DNA from 2 places in the Glutamicibacter sp. BW77 genome. Region 2 is predicted to be linked to the other one. Evidence: predicted binding sites of a transcription regulator. Region 2 holds the regulator's gene; the other holds the start of a gene.
What was found. The regulator HrcA, encoded in region 2, represses chaperone genes, less so after heat shock. The targets are predictions, from matches to a motif close to TTNGCACTCGNNNNNNNCGAGTGCNAA.
Positions count from the first base shown of each region.

Region 1: groL (chaperonin GroEL) is a predicted target of HrcA. The motif match lies at 14,119-14,145, and genes of this name have one in related genera.

Region 1 covers NZ_NRGT01000061.1:1,733-18,026, forward strand. Annotated here, with positions in the region: gene ugpC (sn-glycerol-3-phosphate ABC transporter ATP-binding protein UgpC) at 1-408, opposite strand, end outside; gene otsB (trehalose-phosphatase) at 474-1,256, opposite strand; gene CIK74_RS09965 (trehalose-6-phosphate synthase) at 1,286-2,755, opposite strand; gene CIK74_RS09970 (thioredoxin domain-containing protein) at 3,154-4,020, shown strand; tRNA gene CIK74_RS09975 (tRNA-Thr) at 4,182-4,255, shown strand; gene CIK74_RS09980 (DUF808 domain-containing protein) at 4,475-5,407, shown strand; gene CIK74_RS09985 (N-6 DNA methylase) at 5,585-7,213, shown strand; gene CIK74_RS09990 (hypothetical protein) at 7,216-8,142, shown strand; gene CIK74_RS09995 (hypothetical protein) at 8,139-8,711, opposite strand; tRNA gene CIK74_RS10000 (tRNA-Val) at 9,117-9,193, shown strand; gene CIK74_RS10005 (Atu2307/SP_0267 family LLM class monooxygenase) at 9,267-10,322, opposite strand; gene CIK74_RS10010 (threonine/serine exporter family protein) at 10,523-12,193, shown strand; gene CIK74_RS10015 (uracil-DNA glycosylase) at 12,190-12,963, opposite strand; gene CIK74_RS10020 (DUF3263 domain-containing protein) at 13,118-13,408, shown strand; gene CIK74_RS10025 (LytR C-terminal domain-containing protein) at 13,454-14,056, shown strand; gene groL (chaperonin GroEL) at 14,346-15,983, shown strand; gene CIK74_RS10035 (DUF4031 domain-containing protein) at 16,098-16,294, opposite strand, start outside.
Region 2 covers NZ_NRGT01000088.1:24,812-34,181, reverse strand. Annotated here, with positions in the region: gene lepA (translation elongation factor 4) at 1-1,025, shown strand, start outside; gene hemW (radical SAM family heme chaperone HemW) at 1,026-2,255, shown strand; gene CIK74_RS17675 (DUF4870 domain-containing protein) at 2,272-2,673, opposite strand; gene CIK74_RS17670 (DUF3097 family protein) at 2,763-3,632, opposite strand; gene hrcA (heat-inducible transcriptional repressor HrcA) at 3,758-4,771, shown strand; gene dnaJ (molecular chaperone DnaJ) at 4,823-5,950, shown strand; gene CIK74_RS17655 (16S rRNA (uracil(1498)-N(3))-methyltransferase) at 5,953-6,726, shown strand; gene CIK74_RS17650 (GerMN domain-containing protein) at 6,800-7,612, opposite strand; gene CIK74_RS17645 (PhoH family protein) at 8,011-9,036, shown strand; gene ybeY (rRNA maturation RNase YbeY) at 9,036-9,370, shown strand, end outside.

The sequences.
Region 1 (16,294 bases), on a different contig from region 2:
GAGAGCTTTGGGCTTACGACTCAAATACTGTTCAAGATCCAGTAGCTTTGCAGCTTCAAGGACACGCTTATTGCGCTCTTCCTTGTCTATGCCTGCAATTTTGAGCGCAAAGCCCATATTTTCGGCGACGGTCATATGCGGGTAAAGCGCATAGTTTTGGAAGACCATCGCAATATCGCGATCCTTAGGCGGAACGTTGGTTACGTCCTTATCGCCAATGAGAATGCGCCCTGAGTTAACTTCCTCAAGTCCAGCAAGCATTCGCAAGGTGGTTGATTTTCCACAGCCCGAGGGGCCAACTAATACCAGGAATTCACCGTCTTCGATCTGCAAATCAATTGCATCGACGGAGGGCACAAGTGCGCCCGGGTAAATTCGGGTGGCCTTTTCAAAGGTCACAGTTGCCATGATGACAATCCTTTCACGGGCAGGTACGTGCCCGACGATCCATAGTGAAAGTGATATGGGACACTCTAGTTTCGCATGGAAAGCAGAAATTCCAAAAGTTCTGGCAACATTTCTGGAGTTTCGATACGATGTGCGGCCAGAGTTGGACCCTCGCCAACCTTAATTCCGAGGTCCTCGCGGTTCAATATTCGAAAGCCATCTTCGTCGGTGACATCGTCGCCAATGAAAAGCAATGCATCTACGTCAAGGACCTCACGGAGCCACTGCAAAGCCTGTCCCTTGTTACCAGAATGAACCGAAGCCTCTAACACCGATTTGCCTGCCATGAGACGTAGTTCGTCTAGATGTGCAAGGGCTTGCTGCCCCTCGATGATAGCTGCGTCGGCCACCTCGATACTGGGTGCCTGACGCACGTGAAGTACGGTGGCCGAGGGCTTATATTCTAAGCTGACCCCTTCATGCCGCTGCGCTACTTCGCTGAGTTTTGCGGTCAATTCTTTGAGATTAGCGCGTTGTGATGCGGACAGTTCTGGCTGTTCGGGGGAGTCGCTGGACACGGAGGGTACTCGCCGCTCCGCGCCATGGGAACCAATGAGGTTCTCGGGGCGGGGAGCTGGATAAACTTCGGTGAGTGAATCGAGGTTTCGGCCTGAGACCACGGCAGTTCGCACACCATATTGTTGTGAGAGTTCCTCAAAAACCTGAGCTGCCTGCGGGGTTGGCCTGGCATCTTCTGGTCGGTCCACTAGTGGCGAAAGTGTTCCGTCAAAATCTAGGGCGACCAAAATTCTGCGATGTCCTGCGAAGGTGGACAGCGCAGCATAGAGCTCCGGGGCAAGTTTTGGCACGATCGTTCCGTTCAAACTAGGCGTGGTATTTAGTGGGTAGGGCTGGGGCTAATCTGGTTTGCCCGTGAATTGATTTCCGCCAGCTCTGCGAGGAAGTGTGCGGACCAACCCGTGACGTCGTTATCTAACAGATGACGGTTCATTCGTCGCATACGTCGGGCTTGTTCATTTTGGTCCATCTTGACCGCTTCGATGATCTTCGCTTTCATCCCATCGATGTCATGCGGGTTCACTAGCACTGCCTGGGTCAGCTGATCCGCTGCCCCGGTATATTCCGAGAGCACCAAGACCCCTCGTCCGTCTTGATGCGCAGCCACAAATTCCTTCGCGACAAGGTTCATGCCGTCGCGTAATGCCGTGACCAGCAGTACATCAGCGGCAAGGTACAAGGCGATCATTTCGCGCAGCGGGTAGGAGTGGTGCAGATAGCGAAGGGTCGTGTGGCTCAAGGTATCGTGCTGCCCGGTGATCTGCCCGACCATTAGTTCTACCTGGTCACGCAGTTCCATATACGAGCCGACATTTTCACGGCTCGGACTGGCGACCTGAATCAGGCAGACATCTCCGGCGCGAAGCGACTGATCGTTGAGCAGCTCTCCATAGGCCTTGAGCCGGTGCCGAATACCTTTGGTGTAATCGAGTCGGTCTACGCCGAGCATGATGGTTTTTGGGTTGCCCAATTCCAAGCGGATCTGCGCTGCCCGGGCAATAATCTGTGGATCGCGTGAAAGCTTCGCAATTTCTTTCGTATCGATCGAAATTGGATGGGCTTCGGCCCTGCACAAGTTTTGAATTCCATGTGTGGCCGATGGTGTGGCTTCGTGGCCCTTTGTGGAGTAGTCGGTGAAGCGGCGTAGACAGCGCAGGAAATTCGAGGCATCGGTCTCACGCTGGAAGCCAACCAAATCGGCTCCTGCGAGTCCTTCGAGGATCTGGGTGCGCCATGGCAGCTGAGAGAACAAGCTGGCGGCCGGGAACGGAATATGTAGGAAGAATCCAATCTTCAAATCTGGCCGGGCCAAGCGGAGCATCTGTGGCACTAGCTGCAGCTGATAATCGTGGACCCACACGGTGGCGTGTTGTGCGGCCGTCCGAGCCACTGCGTCGGCAAAACGTTGGTTGATCTTCTTATACCGGTCCCACCAGGTGCGGTGGTATTCCGGTGGCACAATAACATCGTGATAGAGCGGCCAGAGGGTGGAGTTTGAAAACCCCTCGTAGTAGAGATTGAGGTCTTGTTCGCTGAGCGGAACGGGGACGAGATGAATATCGTCTTTGTCGAATTCGGCGAGTTCTTCATCGATACCGCCATGCCAGCCCACCCAAGCACCTTCGGACGCGGCCATCACGGGTTCCAACGCTGTTACTAAGCCGCCTGGTGCACGCTGAAAACCTTGAGTCCCATCGGGCAGCGTAATCCTGTCGACCGGCAGCCGGTTAGCTACCACCACAAAATCGTAGGGATTGTTCTCGCTAGCGACTGTTAGTTCATTGCCCACCGTAAACCTCCTGGCCACGTAACTACTGCGAATGGAAACACCGCAGATTTTTCGGTTATCAGCAAATGGTGGTCTTAGTGAACCAACATCGCTTTTGTCCTTGTTTTTCGGATCAAGTCTGGAATCCGGGTGAAACCGTGTTCTACCACTCAATGTACGTGACAAGGCTCCCTATTGCTCTTTTAACCCATGCTCACGACGAATAATGAACTATCTGCGATGACTTGGTTGAAGTCTCAAATAACAAAGGAAAGGGGCTTTGCACTGTGTTGGTGAATGTTATGCGCATCCTGTGAAGGTTGGAAAAAGTGCGGGTTACGGGGTATTTGAGCCATTGCATTGGCTAAGCTTGAAGGCAGATTACAGTATTTCCGTTGAGCCAAGGAACAATCAAACTTATGTCGACAAACAACTCGCGTCCGTCCAAAGCGGAGCGCAGCGCTAGCGCTCGCGAAAAGGCTGCGCAGATGCAGGCAACTCAAGCTGCCGCTCAGAAGCGAAAATCATTGATGGTTAAGCTCGGTGTGCTGGCAGCGGTCGTGGTGGTCGTGGCGCTCGTCGTTGTGCTCATCGTGCAAAATAACAACGCGAAGATCTCCGCGACTGGTTCGGCTCCTCAGGGTGGTAACGCTGCCGGTGGCATCCTGCTGACCTCACCTACCACGGTGGCAGATACCTCCGGGATCAAGATCGACAACACCAATCTTGTTCTTAAAGATGATCGGCCTACGACCCCGGAACCTAGCGAGCTGACCGTGGGGGGCAAGGGCGAACCAGTCAACGTCACCTTGTACGTAGATGCGAATTGCGTTCACTGTGCAGAGTTTGAAAGCACTTATGGGCCACAGCTCAAGCAGTGGCTAGCCGATGGCAAGATCACCTTGGAATACCGCAACGTCGGATTCCTCGACGGTGGCTCACCATCGAACTTCTCTTCACGCGGTGCCAACGCCTTGGCATGTGTTGCTGACCAGAGCCCAGCGGCTTACTTGGACTTTGCTACCGCACTGTGGGGGCATTATGACCAGGGTGAGTTGAAGAATGCTGAGCTTTCTGACATGGCGGTTGCTGCCGGCGCCTCTGACTCGGTGAAGAGCTGCATCGATAAGGGGACTTTCCGTCCCTTCGTTGAAAAGACCACAGTGACCGCGCAGAATGAAGGCGTGGGTGGCACCCCGAGCATCTTCGTCCAGGGTAAGAGCGTTGATCTTGCCTCGAAGGACTTCGTTGAAGCAGTCGAATCGGCTATCAAAGCTAATGCCTAAACAGACGCAAAGAGCAGGCAGTAAGTAGCTAGTTCGCTAAACGACTTCCTGCGCTAACGCAAGGTAGTGTCTCATTCGTGAGGCGCTGCCTTGCTTGCGTTAACACCCTCGGCCGCTCGATTCGCAGTAGAGCCTAGTCTTCGGATATTCTTACTTAGTACGCCTCCTTAGCTCAGCTGGCCAGAGCAACGCTCTTGTAAAGCGTAGGTCATCGGTTCGAATCCGATAGGGGGCTCGAATGACCCTCGTCAACGTTTGAAATGAACGATGACGAGGGTCTTTTTCACATTACCCGTTCGACACGTGGTGCCAGTGCGCTGGGCATTCCGCAAAGGCTTGGTTTAGTCAGGTTTTTTGTCGTTCAGGGCGCTAAACTTCAGATGAGTTCTGCTGTTGTTTCCATAGCTGGAACATGGCAAGACAAAAGACAACATAACAATTCAAGGAGTTTGGCATGGCCGGTGGACTCGTAGCCCTTCTCGATGATGTCGCAGCCCTAGTAAAGGTCACCGCGGCATCATTAGATGACATCGCCTTGGGAGCTGCGAAGGCGAGCACTAAGTCCCTAGGCGTGGTCATTGACGACGCCGCAGTCACACCTCAGTATGTGAAGGGTCTATCGCCTAAACGCGAGCTTCCAATAATCTGGAAGATCGCGGTAGGTTCCATCCGGAATAAGCTCCTGATCATCTTGCCGGTCGCCTTGATTCTTTCTCAGTTTGCGCCGTGGGCACTGACCCCTATTTTGATGCTCGGCGGAGCGTATCTCGTTTTTGAGGGTGCCGAGAAGCTACTCGAAGCCATGGGGGTGATCAAGCATCACAGCCCTGGTGGCAAGGACGGTGGCCGGGACGAGAAAGCAATTATTGGCTCCGCAGTCCGCACCGACCTAGTGCTCTCCGCGGAGATCATGGTCATCTCGCTCAACGAGGTGTCTCATGAACCATTCCTGAATCGAGCATTGATCTTAATTGTCATTGCCGTTCTCATGACGGTAGTCGTCTATGGCGCGGTGGGACTAATAGTTAAGATGGACGATATTGGGCTACAACTGGCTCAAAAAACTTCTACGCTTTCGCAGAAGGTAGGCCGTGGCCTAGTCAAGGGTATGCCGATCGTGATGTCGATCTTGAGCAAGGTCGGCGTTGTGGCCATGTTGTGGGTTGGTGGTCACCTGATCCTTGTGGGTATGGATGAACTTGGGTGGCATGCCCCCTATGGTTTTGTGCACCACATGGAACTTTTGGTTCACGACGCGACAGGTTCGGCAGGTGCCGTCTTGGGGTGGCTGACAAATACCGCGTTCTCCTGTGTCGCCGGATTCTTGATTGGTTGCGTGATTGCATTGGTGGTTGTGGGCATCAACAAGCTGCGCGCCAAGCACTAAGCGGTCTTTGTATCCCTGCCCGTAGAATAGAAGGTGAGAGAAACCTTCCCGCCGTGCATCTGCGAGCCAGCGAAACACGCTGGGACTGAGCCCGGTGGATGACCCCCGTTGCTGACTGGCTAAAACGTCTGCCGGCCATGGAAAGATCGATGTGTGTTGAAGAGCAAAAATAGTAGCGTGAAAGATACCGCCCGGCATGAGCGCGGCGCGTATTTCACCCCAGAACCTGTGGCCCGTTTTATGGCCCAGTGGGCGCTCGGTGAGCAGGGCCGCCGTGTGCTTGAACCCTCTTGCGGAGAAGCACAATTTTTGACCACGGCACATCAAGTAACCAACGACGGCCGTGGCGACGTTGAACTTTGGGGAGTAGAACTTCACGAAGCTTCCGTACTCGCCGCACGGGCACTCCTGGACGCGCAAGGCGCTCAGGCTAAAATTCGGCACGCAAACTTTTTTGATGTCCCTGGCACCGCAGATATGGATGCCGTCATTGGCAACCCACCCTACGTGCGTTACCAATTGCACCGCGGTGCCCAGCGACAGCTTTCACGTGAAGCCGCCCGAAGGAGCGGAGTGGAGCTTAATGAGCTAGCCTCCGTCTGGGCGGCCTTTGTAGTTCATGCTACGAGTTTTCTGAAAACTGGTGGACGGCTCGCCTTAGTTCTTCCAGCTGAACTGATGTTCGTCAACTACGCGGGACCGGTTCGAGCTATGTTGCTCGAACGATTCGCAAATGTGCACCTAGCCGTCTTTGAACAGCGGCTCTTTGCTGATGCACAAGAAGAAGTGGTGCTACTACTAGCCGAGGGATATCGCAGTGGCTCTAGCGCTTCCTTTAGCTTGCACCAATTCCGTAACGCCGATGACCTGACCCAACTGACCGAGGGTAGCAAGCACACACCAACTTCACCCAGCGACCGGTGGACCGGCTCACTGGTGACCCTTGAAGCGCAAGGGATCTTAAATCATGCCTTGTCCAGTGCAGCGTTTAGCAACCTCCAAAGCTGGGGCGAAACATCCTTGGGCGCTGTTACCGGCAATAACAAGTGGTTTACGCTCAGCCCCGCACGGGCCGAAGAGCTAGGCCTGACCGAGGCTGAACTAGTGAAGATTTCGCCACCTGGATCACGGCACCTTCGTGGTTTGGAGCTGAACGAGGACCAATGGCAACGCTTGGGTGAGCACGGCCTGTCGACCTTGATGTTCCGTCCCTTGGCTGAGGCCTCCGCCGCCGGGGAAGAACTGATTAACAGTGGCGAACTAGATCTGGTGGATCAAGCCTACAAATGCCGGATGCGCACCCCATGGTGGAGGGTCCCGTTGCTGTCAGTTCCAGACTTGTTCATGACCTATATGAATGCCGACACACCTCGCCTGACAACTAACCATGCGGGGGTGCACCACATTAACTCGATCCATGGCGTGTACCTGGGCGCAGAAGTGCGCGAGTTGGGACGTGGCTTACTGCCCTTAGCCTCGCTCAATACCTTAACGATGCTCGGTGCCGAAATGGTGGGACGCTCCTACGGTGGAGGAATTTTGAAGCTGGAACCGAGCGAAGCCGATAAGCTCCCGGTGCCCGCGGCACATCTTGTGGCCCACTACGAGCAACAGTTGCTAAGTATCAAAGAGGACGTTCGTGCTTATCTGGAGCAAGGTAAAAAGCAGGAAGCCACTGCGTTAGTTGACGAGATTGTGCTGGGTCAAATGCTGGGCTTAGATGAAGCGGCACTCAATGCACTACACGGAGCCCGCCAAGACATGTTAAAACGACGGAAGTCACGAGCGAAGGCAGTGGAGAACTAAGCGTGGGAACTGGCGCAGTCGAAAAAACCTTAGCCTTTGCAGAATATGATGCGACTTTATTATCTGCACCGAAAGATTCTCCCTGGATCCGCAACGGGGCCGTCACCCAGGAGTTTAACCCGTCCTTTGAGACCTTAGAGCGGTTATTGAGCATTCCGGTGCGTTCCAAAGCAGCAACGCGCTCAGGACGCTTCGCGCAAGGCGTGGACGCCTGGTTAGCGCATGAACTGCGCAGAGCTGGGTTTGATGCAGATGTAGTCTGGCCACGCGCCGAAGCACCACGGGTGCTTTCCTCAGACATTCTTGAACTGCTGCGGAAATTACCCGAACGGCTCTCTGAGGAGCTACATGACGCGATCTTGGCAGGTAAAGCAGGAAGTACCGACGCAAGAATCCTAGGCCGCGCCTATATGAAACAAACCGACGTGGTGATGACCCATTGGTCCACCGGGCCAGAACTGCTGTTGAGCACTAAGGCCATGACTTCCTCATTTGGAAAGAACCTCTCCAATCGATACGAAGAAGCCTATGGAGACGCGGCAAACCTCCGTGCCCGCTACCCTCTGGCGGCCGTCGGATTCTATTTCGTGCAACGCGCGACGATCCTTGATTCCGAGCCGGCAGCATTCCGACGTACCGTTGATATGATCCGGAAACTACGCGACTTCGGTGACGGCTTTGGATACAGCGCCACAGGACTCTTACTGGTGGACTGGGATGACCATGCTGAGAAGCCCGAGGTAAAAGTTGTGCACAGCCCGGTGCCGGATGATATTGGAACCGCTCAGTTCATGAATGCAATGGTCGATACAGTCCTGAAGGTCACGCCCATCGACCTGCATGAAGCAGCACGCGCTCGCCGGGCCGGCGAAGTTGCCCCGCTTCCAGGGCATGACCCAGTAGACGAGCTACAAGAAGCGCTCTTTTAGCTCATCTGTTTGACTTCACTGGGCTCATCAAAGCCCCACACTGCGGGAAGTGGAGTGGAATTTCTTTGTGCAGCCAGCATCGGCAATTCGAGATTGGATGTAGTAGCTGTCAGTTCCGTTAGAGCTGGAACACCACGGTAAATATATTTGACCTGTCCCTGATATTCAAAGCTACGTTCGCGCTCCCACACCTCTGACCGTTCGTAGGCAGCCCAAGATCCCGGATTAGCTGAGTCAATGACGGTGATGGGGGTGCTTCCGGTTCTGAGTACAAAATCCAGACGTAGCTTGGTGATCTGCTGACGGATTCCTCGACGTCGGTACTCCGGACGCACACTCATGCAACCGAGCTCGAGCGCACCCATGACGCTAGTCGGTGCAATCACCGAGTCGTGCACGATTCCTGCAGCTATGAGCAGGTGTGAATCGTAGACCGAGACAATATAACGGGCACGGTCGATTTTCTGATTCCAGCGGTCATCAATCACTGGGTACAGGCTTTCCAGTTCGGAACGAGCAGCACCAAGTGGTGTGGAAGTGGAGAGGGAATAGCGCAGGAAAGAGTGCACTGGGATCGGTCCTAAGGCTAAGACGAACGAAAGATATGGCTTTTGCTTTGTGGCGGTATGCCGGTCGGCGGATTTCGTTGGCCTTCAGGGGACCGGTACCGGTGGGTTCCGGTAGCTTCCTTGTAGGGCCCAGCTTGAGCTCGATGAGCTAGAAAAATTATGCGGTTTAGCGGGGCTGTTTAGCAAGCCAAAAAAGCGACCAAAATGTTAAATCTAGATAAACGAAATGACTCCATATTTTTGTGCTTGTCATCCGCTCTTTTTCAGTTGACTAGTGTGGCAGTGCTCGATAATTTGGGAGCGACAATGCAGTCCGGACGGTTATGGTGGTGAAATCGATTTTGTGCGTTGGGCAAAGACCGCTAAGATCGTTTAGGTGCTTGACCGGCAGGTCAGCGCGCAGAGGGATCTTTAGCTCAGTTGGTTAGAGCGTTCGCCTCACACGCGAAAGGTCGCTGGTTCGAGTCCAGTAAGATCCACCAAAGAACGAGGAAGCCACCGCATCAATGCGATGGCTTCCTCGTTCTACTTTGTGCGGGGTTCTTTTGTTCGGGTTTACTTGGCGAGCATCTCGTGTACGAGCGGTTTGACTTCCCGACCAAGAAGTTCGATGCTGTCCAGCATCGTCTCGTGTGGCAACGAACCTGCCGAATACTTGATGTCCACCCGGCTGAGGCCTAAGGTCTTGGCGACCTTGGCCATTTTGGTGGCCACGGCCTGTGGGCTACCTGCCATCATGGATCCATCTAGTCCCATGGAAGCCTCCAAGCGCATCTTGCTTGCAGGAGGCCATCCTCGTTCTGCGCCCAAACGGTTCATGGTGCGCTGGTAGTGCGGCCACAACAATTCCAAGGCTTCCTTGTCGGTCGGGGCGACAAGCCCGTGGAAGTGTGCGCCTACCCGCTGTGTTGGCTGTCCGAACTGCTTCAATGCGCGGTGATAGAGCTGTACAAGTTGTTCAAAGGCGGCCGGCTGTCCGCCAATGATCGCCATGAATAAGGGCAACCCGTGCCGGGCGGCTCGAATTACCGACTGTGGGCTACCGCCAACACCAACCCAGGTGGTGATTGGATCTTGTTCTAGCAGTGGGTAGAGCTTTTGATCTTCAAGTGCTGTGCGATGCTCACCGGCCCAGGTCACCGGTAGGCCGGTGCGGACCTTTGCTAAGAGTTCAAGTTTTTCTTCGAAGAGCGATTCGTAGTCATCAAGGTTGAGCCCGAAAAGCGGGAACGACTCGATGAAGGATCCTCGACCTGCGATGATTTCGGTACGGCCATGGGAAATGGCGTCCAAGGTTGCAAATCGTTCGTAGACGCGTACTGGGTCGTCACTCGACAGGACGGTCACCGCGGTTCCCAAACGGATTTTTTCGGTGGCTTGAGCCAGAGCGGCGAGAACAATTTCCGGAGCCGACACTGAATAGTCATCGCGGTGGTGTTCGCCTATGCCAAAGAAATCCAGTCCAACCTGCTCGGCCCGCTGACCTTCGACTATGACGTTGCGGATTACCTGTGCATGGGACAGCGATCTGCCCTGTAAGTCTTCGGTGATATCGCCGAAGGTTTCCACGCCAATCTCGGGCGTCTCTGGCGTCGGTGCGACAGAAGTCATGACTTTCCTCTTCTCCAAAAAATTCATGCAATTGCATCTAATTAGGTAACTCGCTGGAGTCAAATTTTATTTCCGAGAACAAAAAATGACAGATGTGTTCAGGGATACTCAGTCGATGGGGGTTCCTCTCTGCCGGTTGACAGGCCATGGTTGTATCGTGAGGAATACGAGTAAAACAAGAGCCTCAGGGGGAGTGATTCGTGGCGCAGCAAGACCATGGCGAGAAGTCCGTGGAGTCGAAAGATGCGGGAGAAGATCCATCGCCATTGGCCGGGTCGCTGCCTCGTATTTTGACGAGCGAAATCAACATGGGACACCTACCAGAAACGGTGTCCGTTGAGACGACGATGGCTTCAGAGCTTCCGTTAAATACCGCAGTAAGTGCAAGCGTCGCGGCAGCTGACGCTACCGATATCGAGTCACGCACCGGTCAGGTTCTTACCTCGGATGACGGCATCACGTTAATGCCAACGCGCGCCAACCCGGTAGCACGTCGTCTGTTGGCAAAAATGTGGATTTCAGATACACCACCAACCGAAGCTCTGAAAGTGGTTGACCGGTTACGCGGAACCCCGTACGCCAATCCAAAGGTGAACGTCGATCAAGATGCATCGGCCCGACGGACCATGGAATTCGCCCTAGATCTCGGCGAAACGCTGATTCGTTATGGTGCTGGTGCACTGGAAGTCGAAACCAGCATCATCGCGGTAACCGCCGCCCTGGGGCTTAGTCATCTAGATGTTGATATCACTAACCAGTCGTTACACCTGAACTACAGCCCACCGGACGCTGAAAGCTATTCGATTTTGCGCGTGGTGCGTTCCTACACCACCAACTATGCGGGTCTTGTGATGGTTCACGAGTTGGTCTCGGATATTATTGCCGGCGGTGTGTCACGGACTTCTTCGGCTAAACAGCTGAAAGCAATTACGCGGAAACCGAAACCGTTCCCACGCTGGGTTGTGGCCTCGGGACAGTCGATATTCGCGGCAGCCTTTGTGCTCTTCATTGGTGGTTCGTGGCTTGGCGCCCTGGTCGCGATGGCCTCATCGTGGTTGATCTCGCAGATCGGGCGCTATGGCTCACGCTGGCGCGTTCCGGAGTTCTTCTCCGTCGCCACTGCAACCTTTACCGTGACCGTCATTGCGCTGCTAAGCCACCGAGTGCACGCCCCGCTGGACCCTGCGTTGGTCGTTTCCGGTGGTATCTTGTTGCTCTTGCCTTCGGGCAGATTTGTCTCGGCGCTACAAGATGCGATCAATGGGTTCCCCGTGACGGCCGTCGGGCGCCTATTTTCCGCCGGGTTGACCTATACGGCCATCTTGTCGGGAATTTCATCAGCCTTGGTTGTCTCTTCGGTCTTCGGAGGCGACAAGGTGGACGTTCACCGGATCGTTGCAATCAACTATCCAACATGGATGCTTGTTGGTTTAGTAGCAGTGGCTATCCTTGCCGGTGCGGTGACCGAGCAGACCGCGAAGCGGCTGCTGATCCCTACTGCGTTGTTAGCTGTGGGCGGCTACCTCGTCTTGTTGTTGGCCGAACAAATCGGATTGGGCTCTCGAGCTACGCCGGCCGTCGTGGCGACAGTCATCGGTTTTGCGGCGCGTTTCTTGGCGGACAAGTTACGCTCACCGCAGCTAGTGATTGCAGCGCCTGCTGTCATGTTCATGCTTCCAGGCCTGATGATATTCCGTGCAATGTACGGCATCGTTTTCGATGTGGAAGATATGTTCTCTAGTTTGGTGGAGATGTTCAACGCATTTGCCATCATGCTGTCTATCGCCGGCGGCGTGGTTTTCGGCGATACGCTCTGTCGGCCTTTGACCTCAAATGCTCGACGTGAACGTCGCTGGATCCGCCGCCGTTAGACGGTCGGTAACTTCCAATTGATAGGCGCCTGACCAGAATCGGTCAGGTGCCTATTGATTTGAGAGAAGGGTTTTGAACCAAAGAAGCCCCGGCTGGCCGATAACGGAGAAGGGTGGACGCTGTGCACGTGCGGCATATTGCCCATCAGTGGACTCAGTTTTTGCGCGTGGGCTCCCCAGAGAACGGCGACTACCGGATTTTTGCGTGAATTGAGGGCGCCAATAATCGCTTCGACAACCGGTGTCCAACCAAGCTTTTGATGGCTTCCTGCCTGCCCGGCGGTCACCGAGAAAACCTGATTGAGTAACAAGACCCCTTGCTCGTGCCAGGGGCTGAGGTCCGGATGTGGGGCTTCGGGCACCGCGAGGTCGGAGCTGAGCTCCTTATAGATATTTCGTAAACTGCGAGGCAGCGGCCGAACATTTTTCTCAGCGGCGAAGGCCAAACCATTTGCATGTCCTGGGGTCGGATAAGGGTCTTGGCCGATAATCAGAACTTTGGTTTTGGCTAGGGGAAGCAACAGTGCGCGCAACATCACCTCTGGGGCCGGCAGGATCTGCTCGCCCGCCTGCGAACGCAGCGCTAATTGTTGGGCTATATCCTGCAACACGCCATCAAGCGGCTCCAATGTCGATACCCAGTCCTCTGCGATAAACCCGTTGCTGGCTAGTGATTTTGCGCCAAAATAGAACGGGAAGTCAGCGGCTGAATACTCCGGGAGAGGCTGAGCGGCGGGAGCCTCAAAGAGCGCTGGCTGTTGGTTGTTCATAACAACTATTCTGCCCGTTTTCGGCGCGGTTGTGCCGCGTTACACGGCATCGAGTTCATTGATTGGTTAGAATATCGGTGGTGTGTCCACCATGTGTGGATATGAAAGCATAAAGAGGCCCGACTAATCGGTGTTCAAGGAAGAGGTGAGACGCATGGCAGGCAATGAGGTTTTGGTGGATTTTGTAATGAATCCCGACTCAGAGCTCGATGAGCGTTCACAGCAAATCTTGAACATGGAAAAACTGTGGTGGAAATATGCCGGAGCCAAGGAACAGGCCATCACTAAGCAGTTCTCAATTTCGCCGACGAACTACTATCAGTTGCTCAACCAGCTGATCGACACGGACGCGGCGATGGCCTACGACCCAATGCTGGTAAAGCGGTTGCGTAGACTTCGATCTACCAAGCGTCGTGTGAGCGGTACCGTCGGCGGAGAACGTTAAGTTCTTAGCCGGCCTCGGCCAGCCAGACCTCGAGCAAGGACAAGAATGACCAACTACCCACGTGACGAATTCGATCGCGTTCCGGAGTTTAGTACCCGTGTGGGGTCGCATCATGCCCATGGATGGGCGCAGTCTGCCGCCGCCAAGGGCAAGGACAGCAAGCTTCGTTGGGTAGTCCTGACCGCAATTGCGGTGTTGCTCATCGGTGGTGTGGGCTTCTTCTACGGTCCGAGTATCGCCGATCGTCTCAGCGGTTCCGAATCGACGCAGAATACCGAAGCGACAGCAACCGAAACTTCGCAAAGTCTTAGCGCCGAACCTTCCGAAAGCGCTACCCCCTCAAGCACCATTGATGATGCGGACGTGTTGTACGGTCAGCTCATTGGCGTGTACAACGGTGCGAGTATTGCAGGCACAGCCGGTGCAGGTGAAGAATTGTTGACTGAGGCCGAATTTACGAACATCGTGACGGATAATTGGACCCGAGATGCGGAAACCTCGACCGTCTATTACATGTCCGAGGCCTACCGGACCACCGCAGAAAAAGCCGCCGAGGTCTTAGGTATCGACGAGGTTTTGCAGACTCAGAACATTCCTAACCGCGTCACGGTGGTCCTTGGTGCCGACGATACGTTGAACTCCAAGTAATATTTCGCTTCGCTCACAGCCGATCAGCTTGCACTCGCCATGCGAGAGTGCCAATATTTGTATTAGCACTCATGCGTTACGACTGCTAATGCCGATCGGCTGTTCGTTTTAAAATCGAACCCTTTCGACCCTCGCGGTTTGTTAACGCACGGAGCGTGAAGAATACCTCAGATAGCGAGAGCTCATCTTGGTTGTCGGCCCGATGCCGATACCGGTGCGCTCGTCCGTCGCGGGCGCTGTCTGTCGGTTGCATTTTCGCAAGATCGTCCCGAAAGGACCGAAAGCCACTATGGCCAAGATGATTGCATTTGACGAGGAAGCACGCCGCGGACTTGAGCGCGGCCTGAACATTCTGGCGGACGCCGTAAAGGTAACCCTAGGCCCACGCGGTCGCAACGTTGTTCTGGAGAAGAAGTGGGGCGCACCTACTATCACCAACGACGGTGTGTCCATCGCCAAGGAAATCGAGCTCGAAGATCCATACGAGAAGATCGGCGCCGAGCTCGTCAAAGAAGTAGCCAAGAAGACTGACGACGTCGCCGGTGACGGCACCACCACCGCAACCGTGCTCGCTCAGGCTCTGGTCAAGGAAGGCCTGCGCAACGTTGCTGCCGGCGCCGACCCAATCGCATTGCGCCGCGGTATCGACAAGGCAGTAGAAGCCGTCACCGCAGAGCTGCTTGCCGCTGCAAAGAAGATCGAATCCAAGGAGCAGATCGCTGCTACCGCTTCGATCTCCGCTGGCGATCCAGAAATCGGCGCATTGATCGCCGAAGCACTGGACAAGGTCGGCGAGCAGGGCGTTATCACCGTTGAAGAGTCCAACACCTTCGGCCTTGAGCTGGAGCTGGCCGAGGGCATGCGCTTCGACAAGGGTTACATCTCCGCATACTTCGTCACCGACGCTGAGCGTCAGGAGACCGTGCTGGAAGATCCTTACATCCTGATCGTCAATTCGAAGATCTCCTCGGTCAAGGACATGGTTTCCTTGCTGGAGAAGGTCATGCAGTCGAACAAGTCGCTGCTGATCATCGCCGAAGACGTTGAAGGCGAAGCACTGGCTACCCTGATCTTGAACAAGATCCGTGGTCTGTTCAAATCCGTTGCCGTCAAGGCTCCGGGCTTCGGCGACCGTCGCAAGGCTATGCTGACCGACATCGCACTGCTCACCGGTGGTCAGGTTGTTTCCGAGGAAATCGGTCTGTCGCTAGACACCGTTGGCCTCGAAGTTCTGGGTACCGCCCGCAAGGTCGTTATCACCAAGGACGAGACCACCATCGTTGAAGGCGGCGGCGACGCCGACGCCATCGAAGGCCGCAAGGCTCAGATCGCAGCCGAGATCAAGAACACCGACTCGGACTACGACCGCGAGAAGCTGCAGGAACGTCACGCAAAGCTTTCCGGTGGTGTCGCTGTGCTCAAGGCCGGCGCCGCAACCGAGGTGGAGCTCAAGGAGCGCAAGCACCGCATCGAAGATGCAGTGCGTAACGCCAAGGCAGCAGTTGAAGAGGGCATCGTCGCCGGCGGCGGCGTGGCTCTGATCCAGGCTGGCGCCCTAGCGTTTGCAAAGCTTGAGCTGGAAGGCGACGAAGCCACCGGTGCGAACATTGTTCGCGTTGGCATCGAAGCCCCACTGAAGCAGATCGCACTGAACGCTGGCATGGAGCCAGGCGTTGTCGCCGACAAGGTCAAGGGCTTGCCAGCAGGCCATGGCCTGAACGCCGCAACCGGCCAGTACGTCGACCTGCTTGAAGCAGGCGTGAACGACCCAGTGAAGGTGACCCGTTCGGCTCTGCAGAACGCTGCGTCGATCGCTGGCTTGTTCTTGACCACCGAGGCAGTCGTTGCAGATAAGCCAGCTCCTGCTGGCGCTGCCATGCCAGGTGGCGACGACATGGGTGGCATGGGCGGTATGGGCGGCTTCTAAGCTCCCCGCACCTCGCTGAGCGACCGCTCAGGCGGTACTAGCAAACCCGAGGGCCTGCTTCATTATGAAGCAGGCCCTCGGGCCGTTAACCCCGACATCTCGGTCGGCGCGTAGTTAGAACTGTGTGGACAACTGTTCCAGTTCAGCGGACAAATTACTGCGTGCAACACTTTCCCAACGCTGCCGGGCCTGTGCAGTGCCGAACAACTGGTCCTTGTCGAGTAACTCACGAAGTATCTTGGACCGACCACGGGCGAAGTCTGGCTCCGACACGTGAGCGTACTCGGCCCGAACGGCCTGCGTATAACGCT
Region 2 (9,370 bases):
CCGGCGTGAAGGACGTCCGCCAGTCCAAGGTTGGCGATACGATCACCAATAGCATCAAGCCTGCCACCGAATCTTTGGGCGGCTATGAGGACCCGAAGCCAATGGTCTTCTCGGGCTTGTATCCGATGGATGGCAGTGACTACCCGGCGCTGCGTGATGCGTTGGATAAGCTCCAGCTCAACGACGCTGCACTGGTTTATGAACCAGAAACGTCGGTAGCACTAGGCTTCGGCTTCCGTGTTGGTTTCTTGGGCCTTTTGCACTTGGAAATCACCCGTGAACGCTTGGAAGCCGAGTTTAATCTCGATCTGATTTCCACCGCTCCAAACGTGGTGTACGAGGTCATGCGTGAAGACAAGGTCATGATCACCGTGACCAACCCATCGGAGTTCCCAGAAGGCAAGATTCTTGAGGTTCATGAACCTCTGGTTTCTGCGACTATCCTTGCACCAGCTGAATTTATTGGTTCGGTGATGGAACTGTGCCAGGGCCGTCGTGGCACGTTGCGCGGTATGGACTACCTCAGCGAGGAGCGCGTAGAAATGCGCTACACCTTGCCACTGGCGGAGATCGTGTTCGACTTCTTCGATCACCTCAAGTCCCGCACCCGCGGATATGCCTCCTTGGATTGGAAGGCCGACGGCCAGCAAATTGCTGACCTAGTCAAGGTCGATATCTTGTTGCAAGGTGAGCAGGTCGACGCTTTCAGTGCGATCACCCACCGCGACAAGGCCTACGCATACGGTGTCATGATGACCGGAAAGCTGCGTGAACTGATCCCGCGCCAACAGTTTGAGGTGCCAATTCAGGCAGCTATCGGCTCACGCATTATTGCTCGTGAATCCATTCGAGCTATTCGCAAGGACGTGCTAGCCAAGTGCTACGGTGGCGATATTAGCCGTAAGCGCAAGCTGCTTGAAAAGCAGAAGGCCGGTAAGAAGCGTATGAAGATGGTCGGTCGTGTGGAGGTTCCGCAGGAAGCCTTCATCGCCGCCCTATCCACTGGTGAAGAGAAAAAGAAGTAAATGCCCTCAGTTTTGCCTGACGGCGATCCGGCTCCGGCCGATGGTCTGCTCCCCGCATTATGCTCGCACAATGCGCAGGAGCGGACCATGTCCTTCTACGTGCATATTCCGTTTTGCACTGTGCGTTGCGGTTATTGCGACTTCAACACCTATACAGCGAAGGAACTTGGTTCTGGCTCCAGCCAGGCCAGCTATGCTGCCACGGTCAGCCAGGAAATCAGTTTCGCCCGCGGCGTGATGGACAAGTCTGACATTGCGCATCGCGAGATTGAAACCGTATTTTTCGGGGGTGGCACCCCGACCTTGCTACCCGCTAGTGACCTTGTTTCGGTATTAGGACGCATTAGCAGTGAATTCGGGCTCAAACCCGGTGCCGAGGTCACCACCGAGGCGAACCCCGATTCGGTGACCCGTGAAAGTCTTCAAGAGCTTAAAGATGGCGGATTTACTCGAGTCTCCTTTGGGATGCAGTCTGCAGTTCCCCATGTGTTGGCGGTCCTAGAACGTACCCATGACCCCAAGCGCGTTCCACAGGTAGTTCAGTGGGCACGCGAGGTGGGCTTGGACGTGAGCGTGGATTTGATCTATGGAACGCCGGGGGAGTCGGTGGAGGACTGGCGTGCCAGTATCGAGGCGGCGCTATCCTACGAACCTGATCATATTTCTGCCTACGCGCTCATCATCGAAGAGGGAACTAAACTGGCGGCGCAAATTCGGCGCGGACAGGTTCCTAATATTGATGATGATGATCATGCCGAAAAGTATCAGCTAGCCGATGAGATGTTCGCTGCAGCCGGTTACCAATGGTACGAAGTCAGCAACTGGGCCAAGGGTGACGAGCATGCTTGTCGTCATAACGTTGCGTACTGGCAAGGTGGTGACTGGTGGGGCGCAGGCCCTGGAGCGCACTCGCACGTGGGCGGATTGCGCTGGTGGAATGTGAAGCATCCTGCCGCTTACCAACAGCGTGTCGACGGTGGCATCTCTCCGGGACACGGTCGCGAGTTCCCTGACGCCGAAGCAGTCCAGTTAGAGCGAACGATGCTCCTGACCCGACTCAGCAGCGGAATGCTTATCGCAGAGCTTGATGAGCATGGCCGGAAGGCTGTGGCAGGTTTAATCGCCGATGAGTTGATTGATCCGAAAGCTGCTTTTGCTGGATCTGTGGTGTTAACGCAACGAGGCCGGCTCTTGGCCGACCTGGTTGTTCGTGAGTTGTTAGATTTCTAAAACATAGAAAAGTTAGTTACTTCATCAACCGCAGGTTAACGAGATAACGGTATGGGCGTCCCTTATTGACCTGAATGGCGGCATGGGCGCCCATTAGCGTCATGTAGACCCACAGTGCCACGGTGAGTACAGCGAAGATCCAACCGATGCCCGGGATCAGGGTGAGCACGTTCAGAATGATTGCCAAGATAGTCAACGGGAACGTGAAGTTGAACGCTTCCTTTGACTCCTGAGAAGTGAAGGGCCCGCGGTCGCGGTACACCGCAAAGATGATGGCCGCTGGGATGCAACCTAGTATGGCGCCGAAGTGCGACATCATTGCCCATTGGCGGTCCTCGGAAGGAGACAAGGGTAAAGCTGAGACCTTGGAACCTTCGAAACGTGAATTCTCCGGCGGTACGGTCTTGCGTGTTGTCACGTGGCTCTTCCTTGTCTCGATAGGGTGATGCTCCAATTCTATCGAGGTTCTAGCGATGTAAAGGCCAACCCGCCCTGAAACTCCAACTATTAGTCAATCGTTAGGAAACCGTAATCTTCACTGGTGAGGAAATCGATCAGCTCCTCAACCTTGCCTAACAGCTGTGGTTCTAGCTGAGAATAGTGGTCAACGTGGGAAAGGATGCGTTGCCAGCCCAGACCAATATCCTCTGCTGTGGAGTGTGGCCAACCGAACTCCCGTAATATTCCGGTTTTCCAGTCGGTGCCGCGCGCAATGACCGGCCATTTCGTAATATTAAGCGCCGAGGGTTTAACCGCCTGCCAGACATCGACGTACGGATGGCCCAGGATCAGCACATGTTGCGCTGCTCCGGGGACCCGCATTGCTTCCTTGACGATGTGTTCTTCTTTGGTTCCAGAAATAAGGTGATCCACTAGGATCCCCAAGCGCCGTTCCGGTGAAGGATTAAACGCTCGGATTGCTCCGGCAAGATCATCAACTCCGTGTAAGGGCTCCACCACAATGCCTTCAACGCGCAGGTCATGGCCCCAGACTTTTTCGACCAACTCTGCGTCGTGTTTACCTTCGACCCAAATACGACTGGCCCGGGCGGTACGAGCTTTCAGGTCAGTGACCGCACGAGAACCGGATGCCGAAACTAACTTCTTAGGTGCTGCCGCTTTAGGCTGCGGTTCTACGATCTCGACCGGTTCTCCTTCGAGCAGGAATCCGAACCCGGCCTGGAATGAACGTGTCTTGCCGCGACGGTCCTCCAGCACGATGACACGCATTCCTCCGGACTTTTCGGTGCGAACCACTTCACCGACCCATCCGCTGTCCACGTCTTCCAATAACAAACCGACGGACACCGGAATTTGACGCAGTTTTTTGGGTGCTGGTGCACTGAGGTCTTGCGCTCCCCAGGAGTAATTGGACACGTACTGCCTTTCGCTGTGATCGAATACGCTCGAAATCCAATGCTAGCAACCGATGAACGTATTAGACTTGGCACTTGATAGGTTCGAGTGCCAAAACCTTGCGTGGTTTCATAGGAGGTGTTGAGGTGAGTGAGTTTCGACGGCTAGACGTCTTGCGCGCCATTGTGGAGGACTACGTCCAGTCGCATGAACCAGTTGGGTCCAAGGCATTGCTCGATCGTCATAACCTCGGAGTCTCCGCGGCGACGATCCGTAACGACATGGCATTGCTGGAAGAAGAAGGGCTGATCGCGGCTCCGCACACCTCTTCAGGGCGTATTCCCACGGAGAAGGGCTACCGCCGTTTTGTTGATCAGATAGGTGAGCTGAAGCCGCTGTCTAGGGCCGAACGCGAAGCGATCAATAAGATCTTAGATAGCTCCCAAGATCTCGACGAGGTACTCCATAGCACCGTTCGGTTGTTGGCACGCCTGACAAACCAAGTCGCCCTAATTCAAGTGCCACACTATGACACTGCGTCGTTGCGAAATTTGGATCTTGTGGGATTAGGCTCCGCGCAGGTGTTGATGGTGATGATTGCCTCTAATGGGACCGTAGATCAGCGAATGATCTCGACCGCGAGAGCTTATAGCGACGAGGAACTGCACGCGCTGAAGCTGACTTTGCTTAACGCTCTGGGCGGAAGGCAACTTGCTGAGCTCGTGGGAAGCCTAAAGTTGGACACAGTCCCGCCACAGCTTCACGAAGATCCTTTGTTCGAATCGATCGTCGATAGCTTGCAGGAAATGGCACGAGCCGCGAATGCACAGCGCATCGTGATGGCCGGTACTGCTAATCTGGCGCGTTCCTCGGGTGACTTCCCGCTGACGCTGACCCCAGTTCTGGAAGCCTTAGAAGAGCAGGTAGTTTTGCTTAAGCTATTTTCCGAGCTGGAAGCTGACTCACGTGGTGTAGCGGTGACCATTGGTACCGAACATCATTACGGACAGTTATCCGATGCAACGGTGATTGCCACAACCTATGGTTCGGACGCACGTAGCAAACTGGGCGTACTTGGACCGACCAGAATGAATTACCCTTCATCGATGGCATCGGTACGCGCGGTAGCGCGCTACCTATCGAAGATTTTGACGAATTAGTTTTCGTCGCCACTAAAATTTTTATTTTTACGAAAGGACACGGCGAATATCGTGAGCTCGCATTACGAGACGCTGGGTGTTGCTAAGGATGCGACCCCGCAGGAAATCAAGAGTGCCTACCGCAAACTGGCACGCAAGTTGCACCCCGATGTGAACCCCAGTGAAGGTGCTGCTGAGCAATTTAAGCTGGTCACCCGCGCCTACGAGGTCCTTTCAGATGAAAAGAAGCGCGCCAACTTTGACGCGACCGGGGACCTCAATGGCAACGGTCAGCAAGGTTTCGGTGGTGGCGGCGGTCAGAACTTCGGTGGTTTTGGCGATATCTTCGAACAGTTCTTTGGCGGGGGACAAGCCCAGGGGCCGGCCTCACGTACGCAGGCTGGCCGCGACGCGCTGATCACCATCACCATTGATTTGGAAGACGCGGTCAAGGGCACCGTCTACCCGCTGGAAATGGAAACCGCTGTTACCTGTAAGGCCTGTGACGGTTCATGCTGCCGCCCAGGCACCAGCCCGGTCACCTGTGAAACCTGCCATGGTGCGGGTCAGATCCAGCGGCCGGTGCGTTCCTTCCTCGGACAGATGATGACCGTTGAAACTTGCCCTGCCTGCCGCGGGTTCGGTACCACTATCCCTGATCCATGTAATGAATGTAATGGTGAAGGCCGCGTGCGCGAGCACGTGTCGAAGTCGCTGAATATTCCTGCTGGTGTTGATTCGGGAACCCGAATTCAGCTCCGTGGTCAGGGCGAAGCCGGTCCTGGTGGGGGACCGAACGGTAACCTCTTCGTTGAGGTTGATGTTCGTCGCCACAAGGTGTTTGAGCGCGCACAAACCGATCTGCATGCGAAGATGACCATTCCTATGACCGCTGCCGCCTTGGGCTGTGAACTGAAGCTTGAAACCTTCGATGGCGAGCAGCAGATCAATGTCGAGTCCGGTGCCCAAGATGGGGATACCATGACGCTTCCAGGCCTTGGTGTACCACGCCTACGCGGTGGCAAGCGTGGTGACGTAATCGTGCACTTGCAGGTGGAAACCCCAACCAAGTTGGATGCTGCACAGCGTGAGCTGCTTGAACAGCTCGCAGAACTTCGTGGGGAAAAGCTCACCTCGGGTCGCGTTGAGCAGTCCGGCGGGATGTTCTCCCGGTTGCGCGATAAGTTGAACCAGCGCTAACCATGAGCAATCACAGCTTTGTGATCTCCGCGGAGCAAGGTGCACTAGCCCTGGTGGGGGAAACTCTAGAACTCACCGGTGCTGAAGCCCATCATGCGGTGGCCGTGAAACGTGTGTCTTCCGGCGAAGAGCTTGATCTGCTCGATGGTACCGGTTTGCGTTTGCGCGTTAAAGTGTTGGACGCGTCCAAGGAGTTGTTGCGCGTCATCGTGCTTGAACGTTTACAGGAAGTTCCTCCGGCACACCGAATTGGACTGGTTCAGGCTTTAGCTAAGGGTGACCGTGACCTGCAGGCCGTGGAGTCAGCCGTGGAGCTCGGTGTGTTTACGGTCCGTCCGTGGCAGGCAGATCGGTCCATCGTGCGATGGAGCGGAAGTAAGACCGAGAAGGCAATGGCTAAGTGGCGTTCGCTAGTGCGTTCGGCGCAGAAGCAATCACGTCGTGCTTTTGAACCTGAAGTCTTGGAACCGGTTAATACCAAGACTCTGAGTACCCAGATTCGCCACTTGTGCGAATCCGGTGAGTTAGTTTTGATTCTTCATGAGGCAGCACAACTATCTGTCGCGCAAGAAACGCAGAACTGGCTAAGCCAGGCGTCCAAGCAGGCCGGTGTCACCTTGGTGGTCGGACCCGAAGGCGGTATAAGTGACGCTGAGCTTGAACAGTTTGTTGCTGCTGGTGCCCGCCCAGCCTTGCTAGGGCAGCATGTCTTGCGTGCTTCGACCGCAGGACCTGCAGCCTTGGTCCTGGTTCGGCACCTGCTGGGTGAGTTGTAAACCGTTAAACAAAAAATGTTCAGTACAACCAAGTGGTTGTGCTGAACATTTTTGTGGCTCAACGAGCCGAAATTTACTTGATGGTGAACTCACTGGACACCGAAGCGATTTTCTTCGTGGACCCGTTTTCCTGTCCCCAGAAGGTCAGCTTGTAGGAGCCCACTCCTAGTTGAGTGGTGAAGCTGAATGAGCCATCTTGTTTGATCGACGATGCTTCGATAGCCTCAGCAGCGGTCAACACGGTCAGCTTGCCTGTTTTGTCCTTGCTTTCCAGACTGTAGTAGACGCCGTCGGTAAAGTTGGCGGTTCGCCCGGAGAATTTGATTTGCCCGGCCTTATTCGTGGCGCCAAATTGCGGATCGATAATCCAAATTGGCGCCATGAAGCTTGCATCTCGTTCGTATGAATCTGCGAGTCGTAAGTCTCCGAAAACCGTTGCATTAGCTTGACCGTCAACCAGGATTTTTACCTTCGGAGGCAATGTGCCAATGAACAGACCCGCGTTAGAAGCGGCAGCGGTTGAAGTGAAGACTAGTTGCTGAATGCTGCGCTCGGACAGTCCGCGGTCGAGTTTAGCGCTGAAGACCTTAGCCGGAAGATCAAGGGTAATGACGTTTTCCTTGTTCATGGACACGCCAACTTCGCTTGATGGTTTCAGATGTGTGTACCACTCAGGATTTACTGACTTTTCATTAAGCAGGTAGGAGATGGAATCTCCAATGGGCTCACCAGTCATATTTTTTGCAGCGTATTCACGGTAGAGATATACGCCAAGATCCGTGTTTTCTAGCCAATAGATAGGCAACCGGTCAATTGATGAATGATGTTCAACCGAGTCGCTTGCAGCGGGTAGGGACAGCGACGTGGCGGTCGAGCTAATCGGCATCTGGTGTGATTCCTCGCGCGAAGCAAGACCACAGCCGGCTGCCGCGACGAGACTTAGGCTGACTCCAATAACGGCAACCCGCTTTGAAACCATTCTCGTGAATCTACCCTGCACTACTTACCAATCCGTTGATCAATCGTTTAACGTCGGGGCATTAAATGCCCTGACGCTCAAATAGTTTGGCACACGAAGCTGAGCAAAAAAGCGGAAATCTGGCGTTTCGACGCATTCTTAACCAAATCTATACCTTGGCCACCAGTGATACTTAAGAAACACTTCAGATGCATTGAGCCCTTGCTCATGGCGAAAATCTTCCCGAAGGCTGACCGTCATGGATAGACTGTAAGGTACGAGAACGAACCATCGCCAAGCTTTATAAAAGGGGCACTAAGCACTGCATGCAGGTTGAACATAATAAGGTACCGGCCGAGTCAGACTCCGCGTCCATGACCATCACCTTCGAGACTCCCGAACTTATGGTCGCGACGCTAGGTCCTAGTGATGAATTATTGCGCATCCTGACAGGTGCTTATCCTTTGGTGCAGTTCCGCCCTAGCGGTGCCACCTTGACCTTGATCGGCGAACCTATCCAGGTACGTAAAGCGCAGCGGGTTACCGAAGAAGCACGGGCCTTAGCCAGCCGCGGTTCGCGGATGAGCGCAGATACGATCGAGCAAATCATTAAGATGCTCTCTGCCGGCGGTGGTGATACACCCACCGACGTGCTGGGCCTGAAGATCCTTTCTGGACGTGGCCGATCGATTCGACCTAAGACGCTGAATCAAAAAGGTTATGTCGACGCGATCGAGGACAACACCATCACCTTTGGTGTGGGTCCAGCCGGTACCGGTAAAACTTTCCTTGCGATGGCCATGGCGGTGGCAGCCTTGCAAGCCAAGGAAGTGAGTCGAATTATCTTGACCCGCCCGGCGGTAGAAGCGGGGGAGAAGCTAGGCTTCCTTCCCGGAAGCTTGACCGAAAAAATTGACCCGTACCTGCGTCCGCTTTACGACGCTTTGCACGAGATGATCGACCCGGAGACCATTCCGCGTCTTATCGAAGCTGGAACGATTGAGGTGGCCCCGCTCGCTTACATGCGCGGGCGCACACTCAATGATGCATTTGTCATTCTGGACGAGGCGCAGAACACCACCAGCGAGCAAATGAAAATGTTCCTCACTCGTTTGGGCTTCGGATCCAAAATGGTGATCACTGGGGACGTGACTCAAGTGGATCTGCCAGGAAACGCGGTCTCCGGATTAGCCATGGTCATCGAAGTGCTCGAAGATATTGATGACATCAAGCTGTGCCGGCTGGATGCCGGGGACGTGGTGCGTCATCGACTGATCGCAGACATTGTCACGGCTTATGACCGTTGGGATACCAAAAAACGTGAACAACACTCTCGGGGACGGACCAAGTAATGAGCGTGGAAGTAAACAACGAAACCGACTATGAGGTGGACCTGCACGATGTGCAGAAACTCGCCGACTCGATTACCGAGGTGATGTTCATCCACCCGGAAACCGAAGTTTCTATCGTCTTCATTGATGAAGATGCGATGAGCGAATTGCACGTGGAGTGGATGGACCTAGAAGGTCCCACCGACGTGATGAGCTTCCCCATGGATGAACTTCGGCCAGGTTCCGAAACCGCTCCGTCGGAAAGCGGGATCTTAGGCGACATCGTGATCTGCCCAACCATCGCCGAGGCTCAGGCGAAGGCTGGCGGGCATGCGGTCCATGATGAGATTTTGCT